2 regions of the Vibrio sp. R12-SG2-ISO1 genome follow, and region 2 is predicted to be linked to the other one. Evidence: predicted binding sites of a transcription regulator. Region 2 holds the regulator's gene; the other holds the start of a gene.

Region 1 (4,216 bases), on a different contig from region 2:
ACATTCCCATAAATTCGACATTATAATCCCAAAAAGCGCATGACATTAAAACGGGAACAGTCCCATAAATTGAAAATGATCACACTAAATAAGAAATTGCCAACGGATTCAGATAGTTAAATTTGGATGGGTTGTTGAGTGATGTGCACCTGATCAGAACTACCATTGATCTTATTGATCAATACGTTAGCCGCTTTTTCACCCGCTTGAGCGTAACCAGGGTCGATACTAAAGACATTCGGAAATAGGAAAGAGAGCAGCTCGCTGCCGCCTACGCCTGTCACGTTGACAGAGTCACGACCGAGCTCTTGCAAACGCTTGATGACGCCAAGTGCTAAGGTGTCACTGGCACACACAATCGCGTCGGTGCGCTCTGACAACACCTTATCCACCAACGCGTAAGCACTGTCATGACTGAGCTGACCGGTTTGATAGCAAGGAGCGATCTGGTTGTGCTCACACCAGCTCAAGTAGGCGTCCAAACGCAGTTTACCTGTGGTTTTATCACTGGGATCGACGCCGATAAACGCGATATTTCGGCACGCACGTTGATGGAGGTGATTGAGCGCGTGCGTGATGACGCCTTGGTTGTCGTAGTTGATCGAAGAGACAGCGTCCGTCTCCATCGCGATCACCACACAGCGCGCCTGCCACTGCGCTAGACGCGCGACGTCCAAATCACTAAAACCAAAGACGATAACGCCATCCACATTGCGTCTTTTCAACACCTCTAAGTGTTCATTGGTCATCCGGCGATCAAACTGGCTCTCCATGATCACCACGTCGTAGCCTTGTTGATACAAGACGGCAAGCATACTGCTCACCGCCCTGTTTTCTGAAGGGGAGTCAAGACGAGAGATAATCACCCCAACCACTTTTTGTCGCCCACCACGCATCGATTGCGCCGATTTGGACGGCACATAACCCGACTCCTGAATCACTCGCTCCACTTTGGCGCGGGTTTCCGGTTTGACTTTCGGGTCATTGGTCAGCACACGTGAGACGGTCGACTTTCCGACGCCAGACAGCTTGGCAATATCAACAATGGTGAGTTTTTTGCTCATGTTCCTACGTCATTAAAAGCCATGCCAAGGCGAAGGCCTTGGCTATTGAGGTGCAGTAACTTGGATTTAATCAGTGACACATTGGGTAAAGCGCTGATCTTGATAGTTCAAACGCGCTTCGTTGCCTTTAATTGCCAAATTGACAGCCGGCGTCACTTCTTGGCCATCGTCCATTAGCGCGTAGCGGCTACCCGAACCTGAGGGTAGCTGAGTTAGACGCAGCGATTTGCCCTCTACTTTAACCAGTGCGGCCTCTTCACCAGAAAGGTAAGCGGCTGAAAACTGCTTGCCCTCATCACACTGGTAGGTATGGAACTTTACTGGCGCGCTCGCCTGCTCGCTTTGCGCGCAGCCCAACATCAATCCCGCGACTGCCCACAAGGCTAAATGCTTGTTCATACTCGACTCCTTGAGTGTTTGTGCCTTTGACTGTTCGTTGTCCGTCAATGGTTTTATTGGTTAACGGTCTTTGTTAGCTAACGGTATTTGTTAGATAGTGCGGCACATCGGCAAGACTATCAAGCACCACGCTTGCTAGCGCTTCACCTTGTTCGGTCACCGGTTTGCCTGAGCGGACCAAAATCTTCTGCCCTACCCCAGCAGCCTCTGCCGCCATCAAATCTTGCGCCTTATCACCGACCATGACCGATTTGGCCATATCGATATCGAGAAAGCGCTGCGCTGACTGGAACATCCCCGGCTTTGGCTTACGACATTCGCAATCTCGATCGTCGCCATAATCAGGGTGATGCGGACAGTAATAGAAGCCATCAAACTCGACACCGTGATCGACAAAGTTCCAATCCATCCATTGCGTCAGTGACAAGAAGCGATCTTCGCTAAACTTGCCACGGGCTATACCCGACTGATTGGTCACCAGCACCAATAGGTAGCCCATCTGCTTGAGTTGCTTCGTCGCCTCAAATACGCCATCGATAAACTCGAAATCATGCTCATCATGCACGTAACCGTGGTCAACGTTGATGACGCCATCTCTATCTAGAAAGACTGCTGGTTTTGCCAAAATATGTGTCTCTGTCTGCTGTGTTTGGCTCGAATTATACCTTAAAACGAGCGAATTGCAGCAAGGCGAGCGCTATCGCTTTAGCGCCTGTGAATAAGGCCATTTGCCCGCGTTATTTCTTTCTTATCTATCTCATGACGAAACAATCTCCGCACAAGAGAGTTAAAAAAGGCGTTTGGACGTCTAGCCGTAAAAATATCTATTGACACTAAACCTGCAAACCCATAGCATCGTCTACCAAATGAGAGGTAGTTCAAAATAATCGACTTCTCACCAAGTTATTTGCAAGCGGGTTAACTGATGATTGAAATTAATCAAGTCAACAAGGTGTTTTATCAGGGCAGCAAGGAAATCCATGCGCTGAAAGACATTAACCTTACGGTTCCTCAAGGAACGATTTTCGGTGTTATTGGCTCTTCTGGAGCAGGGAAAAGTACACTGATTCGCTGCGTGAACATGTTGGAAGCGCCCACCTCAGGTTCAATCAAGGTTGATGGTGTTGATTTGACGACACTGTCTAAATCACAGCTGAGCCAAGCACGCCGCAATATCGGTATGATTTTCCAGCACTTTAATCTGCTTTCATCCCGCACTGTGTTTGATAATGTCGCACTGCCACTTGAACTGGCGGGCAAAGACAAAAACGCCATCACCACTAAGGTAACCGAACTACTGAAACTGGTCGGCCTTGCAGATAAGCATGAGAGCTACCCGTCAAACCTCAGTGGTGGTCAGAAACAACGTGTTGCGATCGCTCGTGCGCTCGCGTCAGACCCTAAAGTGCTGCTGTGTGATGAAGCGACCAGCGCGCTCGATCCCGCGACCACTCAATCGATTCTTGAGCTGTTAAAAGAGATCAACCGCAAGCTGAACATTACTATGCTTTTGATCACTCACGAGATGGACGTGGTCAAAAGCATTTGTCACCAAGTGGCGATCATCGGTGGTGGTGAATTGGTGGAGAAAGGCACGGTTGGTGATATTTTTGCTCACCCGAAAACCGAGCTGGCGCACCAATTTATTCGCTCTACGCTCGACTTGTCGATCCCAGAAGATTACGAGGCTCGCTTGCAAAGCAGCCGCGTTGAAGGCAGCTACCCTCTGGTACGCCTTGAATTCACTGGCGCAACCGTCGATGCACCGCTGATGAGCCAAATTGCGCGTAAATTCAATATCGATGTCAGCATTCTGAGTTCAGACTTAGATTACGCCGGTGGCGTAAAATTCGGCATGATGGTCGCCGAGCTATTTGGTAATGAGCAAGACGACAACGCAGCAATCGAATTTCTGCGTGAACACAATGTAAAGGTAGAGGTGCTTGGCTATGTCCTTTAACACGATTTCACAGTGGCTCGAGCTTAACAGTAAGCTATTGATTGGCGCGACGTGGGAAACCCTCTACATGGTCGCCGTCGCGGGTATCGTGGGCTTTGCTGTCGGTATCCCTCTCGGCGTTATCTTACACACGACCAAAAAAGGCGGCCTACTAGAAAACACCAAACTCAATGGTGTGTTGGGCGCAATCGTCAATATTGGTCGCTCCGTGCCGTTTTTGGTGTTGATGGTTGCCATCATCCCTGTGACGAAACTGTTGGTGGGCACTTTTATCGGTACCACCGCCGCCATCGTGCCGCTCACGATTGGTGCGATTCCATTCGTCGCTCGCCTGATTGAAGGCGCACTACTGGAAGTGCCAAGCGGTTTGGTCGAGGCTGCGCAATCTATGGGTGCGACGCCAATGCAAATCATCAGTAAAGTATTGCTTCCTGAAGCGATGCCGACCATCGTCAACTCCGTCACCATCACTTTGGTGACATTGGTGAGCTACTCAGCAATGGCGGGTACAGTGGGCGGCGGCGGTCTGGGTGATGTCGCGATACGTTACGGATTCCACCGCTACGATGTGGTCATCATGGCTGTGACAGTGGTGATGCTCATCGTACTGGTTCAAATTATTCAATCTATCGGCGATGCAATTGTACGCCGAGTGGATCACAGATAAACATTAAGATTTTCACAAGGAGAAGGTCATGAAATTTAATCTTAAAGGTCTTTTGGCGATTGCCGCTGCGGCATCTGCATTGGTTCTGTCTGGTTGTGGCGAAAAAGAAGCGGACAACAGCAAAAT
Region 2 (4,216 bases):
AAAGCTCTCGACTACCATGCCTTTCCAAAACCAGGCAAGATCTCTGTCGAGCTGACCACCCAAGCAGAAACCGCGCAAGATCTCGCACTCGCCTACAGCCCAGGCGTGGCCGAGCCTGTACGAGAGATCGCTCAAAACCCCGATAATGTCTATAAGTACACTGCAAAAGGCAATATGGTGGCAGTGATCTCCAACGGCACAGCGATTCTTGGCCTAGGTAACCTTGGCCCACTAGCATCAAAGCCCGTGATGGAAGGTAAAGCCCTGCTGTTTAAACGCTTTGCAGGTTTGGACTCCATCGACATCGAAGTCAAACACCGCACCATCGATGAGTTTGTCGACACGGTCGCCAACATCGCGGATACCTTTGGCGGCATCAACTTAGAAGACATCAAAGCGCCAGACTGCTTTGAAATCGAAAAACAATTAATTGAGCGCTGTGATGTGCCAGTCTTCCATGATGACCAACACGGTACCGCCATTGTGACAGCTGCTGGCATGCTCAACGCTATTGAGCTACAGGGTAAAAAACTGGAAGACGCCGTGATTGTCTGTCTGGGCGCCGGTGCGGCAGCCATCGCTTGTATGGAGCTGCTGATCAAGTGCGGCGCGATGCGCGAGAAAATTTACATGCTGGATCGCAAAGGTGTGATCCACACTCGACGTGATGATCTCAACGAATACAAACAACTGTTTGCCAACAACACCGACAAACGTACGCTGCAAGATGTCATCGAAGGCGCCGATCTGTTCCTTGGCGTTTCTGGTCCTAACCTGTTATCGCCAGATGATCTTAAATTGATGGCCGACAAACCCATCGTGTTTGCCTGCTCTAACCCAGATCCTGAGATCAAACCTGAGCTCGCTCATGATGTACGCAATGACCTCATTATGGGTACAGGTCGCAGTGACTACCCGAACCAAGTCAACAACGTACTTTGCTTCCCGTTTATTTTCCGTGGCGCACTGGATGTACGTGCTAGCGAGATCAACGATGAGATGAAGCTCGCTGCCGTAGCAGCGATCCGTCAACTGGCGAAGGAAGAGGTCCCTGCCAATGTTCTGACCGCCGCGGGTGTGGATTCACTCTCGTTTGGCCCAGACTACATTATTCCAAAACCGATGGACCCAAGACTACTCCCCCGCGTCGCCAAAGCGGTCGCGTTAGCCGCGGTAGAATCCGGGGTGGCACGCATTGAGCTGCCTGACCATTACATGGATATCGAGTAATCTCGACGCCCACTGCCAGCCACGGACTTTGTCTCTGGCTGAGCAAAAACAACAAAGCCGCTGACGATGTCAGCGGCTTTGGCATTCAAATTCGGTGCAAAACAGGGCGAGCGTTAGTCGTCAAACGCCTCAAACTCAATCCCCATCTCCGTCATCAGCTTTTTCACTTCAGCGGGAATATCGTCTGGACGGTCTTTACGCAAATCTTCATCCGTCGGTAATGGTTGACCTGTGTAAGCGTGCAAGAACGCTTCACACAACAACTCACTGTTGGTGGCATGACGCAGGTTGTTGATCTGGCGGCGCGTACGCTCGTCTGTTAATACCTTAAGGACTTTAAGTGGGATGGAGACCGTGATTTTTTTCACTTGCTCACTTTTCTTACCGTGTTCTGCGTATGGGCTAATGTATTCGCCATTCCAGTCTGCCATTGCGCACCTTTATATTTGCGTATGAGTGTTTAAACCACAATTTTAACGGTATTTATGGCTACAAGCAAAGACATATAGACGTCTAGAAGTGTTGACGTCTTAAAAAATGAGAAGTAAAGTGGTTGGCGATAGGAGTGGAATCGGCCCAAACTGTGAGTGTGTCGCAGCATTACACCACATTGGGTGCCGGATACACCTGATAAGCAACAGGTATATCGCATTCCCTAAAACAAGTCACTACTGTTCGCAAGGAAAACGCTATGAGCACGCGCAAACCCGCCACCATCGCGGTACGTACTGGTATCGAGTCAGACACCCAACATCACGCTGTCGTTCCCCCTATTTATCTCTCGACCAATTATGGCTTTCCGGCGTTTGGTGAAGTGCCGAAATACGATTACACGCGTTCTGGTAACCCGAACCGTGGCCTGCTTGAAACGGCGCTGTATGAGTTAGAAGGTGGAGAAGGCGCTGTAGTGACCAATTGTGGCACCTCAGCGCTCAACCTTTGGGTCTCTGCGTTTGTCGGTCCAGACGATTTGATCATCGCGCCACACGATTGCTACGGTGGCACCTATCGACTCTTCAATACCCGCGCGCAAAAGGGCGACTTCAACGTGTTGTTTGTCGACCAATCCGATGACGCAGCCTTGACCGCCGCCATCAACCAGAAACCCAAGCTTATCCTGTTGGAAACGCCATCAAATCCTTTGGTACGTGTGGTGGATATCGAGAAAGTCTGCCAGCAAGCGAAACAAGTTGGCGCGCTGGTCGCGGTTGACAATACCTTCTTAACCCCGATTTTCCAGAAGCCACTCGAACTGGGTGCCGATTTCGTTATTCACTCAACCACCAAATACATCAACGGTCACTCCGATGTGATTGGCGGCGTGGTGATCACCAAAACCAAAGCGCACGCTGAAGAACTGGCTTGGTGGGGCAACTGCATTGGGGCCACCGGCACGCCGTTTGATAGCTACATGACGCTGCGTGGCATCCGCACGTTGGGCGCACGAATGAAGGTGCACGAACAAAGCTCGGCAAACATTCTCGACTTTCTGAAAACAGAGTCACTGGTCGGCCGCATCTATCACCCAAGCTTGCCGGATCACCCTGGCCATGACATCGCCAAGAAACAACAATCCGGCTTTGGTTCTATGCTCAGCTTCGAGTTCGCTGGCAGCTTTGAAGAACTGAAACAGTTTGTCGGTGAGTTGAAACTCTTCTCGCTTGCAGAATCGCTAGGCGGCGTAGAAAGCCTCATTTGTCACCCAGCGTCAATGACCCACCGTGCGATGGGTGAAGCGGCGCTGGCCGAGGCGGGTGTCTCTCAGCAACTGCTGCGTCTGTCTGTCGGTCTTGAAGATGCCGATGACCTGATTGACGATCTCAAACAAGCCTTTAACTGTGTGAAGGAGTCCGCGTAATGACGACATCGCGTCAACTGCATAAATTTGGTGGTAGCAGCTTAGCGGATCCGGAGTGCTACCGCCGGGTAGTCACCATACTCAAAGAATACTCAGGCAGCGATGATCTGATCGTTGTCTCAGCGGCCGGTAAAACCACCAATCATTTGATTGAATTTACCGAAGCGCTCTATAAAGATGGCCGTCTTGCCCATGAAGCGTTGCAGTCGGTACGACAATTCCAAACAGGGCTTATCGAAGCCTTGATTGACAGTGACGACGAACAAGCGCACATGCTGGCGACGCTCAAAGACGAGTTCACCACCCTCGGTGAATTAAGCGCCCCGTTAAGCGAGGTGGAGCGAGCTGCGGTACTTGGCCACGGTGAAATGTGGTCCTCAAGACTGCTCGCCGCGCTATTGAATCAAGCGAGTTTACCAGCCATCGCGCAAGACTCTCGCACTTTCTTACGGGCAGAAACCGGCACGCAACCTGAAGTGGATCGTGGTCAGTCCTACCCACTACTGAAGGAAATTTTGGCGCAACACTCACAGCGTCGTCTGGTGTTTACCGGCTTTATGGCGCAAAACCAAGCAGGCCAAACCGTGCTGCTTGGCCGAAACGGATCCGATTACTCTGCCACCGTGATTGGCGCGCTCGCAGAGGTCAGTCGCGTCACGATTTGGAGTGACGTTGCTGGCGTATACAGCGCAGACCCTCGCCTTGTCAGTGATGCTTGTCTTCTGCCCCTATTGCGACTGGATGAAGCAAGTGAACTGGCACGCCTTGCCGCCCCCGTGCTGCATAGCCGTACCTTGCAGCCTGTCGCTCAAAGTACGATGGACTTACACTTGCGCTGCAGTTACGACCCTGAATCTGGCTCTAGCCGCATTGAGCGCGTCCTCGCCTCTGGGCGTGGTGCCAAGATCATCTCCTCACTCAATGACGTGTTGTTGATTCAGTTAAACTTCGCCTCTGGCCATGATTTCAATCGCATGGAAAAAGAAGTGCTGAGCAGTTTGAAACGCGCCCAACTTGAACCTTTAACTTATGAAGTCCAAGCGGATAAGCACTCATTACGCCTTGCTTATACCTCGGAAATTGCAGGGGGCGCTTTAGGCTTCTTACAAGATTCCGCCATCGCAGCAG

Evidence for each region. Region 2 encodes MetJ, which represses methionine synthesis genes. Its sites were predicted from a motif close to TTAGACNTNTANANGTCTAA; they were not measured.
Region 1: a site for MetJ is predicted at 2,264-2,283, ahead of metN (methionine ABC transporter ATP-binding protein MetN). Genes of this name have one in related genera too.

Annotation. Positions count from the first base shown of each region.
Region 1 is NZ_JCBDGO010000008.1:515,632-519,847, forward strand. It holds gene treR (trehalose operon repressor TreR) at 117-1,064, opposite strand; gene AC6R10_RS07765 (MliC family protein) at 1,131-1,463, opposite strand; gene gmhB (D-glycero-beta-D-manno-heptose 1,7-bisphosphate 7-phosphatase) at 1,537-2,088, opposite strand; gene metN (methionine ABC transporter ATP-binding protein MetN) at 2,389-3,423, shown strand; gene AC6R10_RS07780 (methionine ABC transporter permease) at 3,413-4,090, shown strand; gene AC6R10_RS07785 (MetQ/NlpA family lipoprotein) at 4,119-4,216, shown strand, end outside.
Region 2 is NZ_JCBDGO010000010.1:199,460-203,675, forward strand. It holds gene AC6R10_RS10070 (malic enzyme-like NAD(P)-binding protein) at 1-1,230, shown strand, start outside; gene metJ (met regulon transcriptional regulator MetJ) at 1,344-1,661, opposite strand; gene AC6R10_RS10080 (O-succinylhomoserine (thiol)-lyase) at 1,922-3,088, shown strand; gene AC6R10_RS10085 (bifunctional aspartate kinase/homoserine dehydrogenase II) at 3,088-4,216, shown strand, end outside.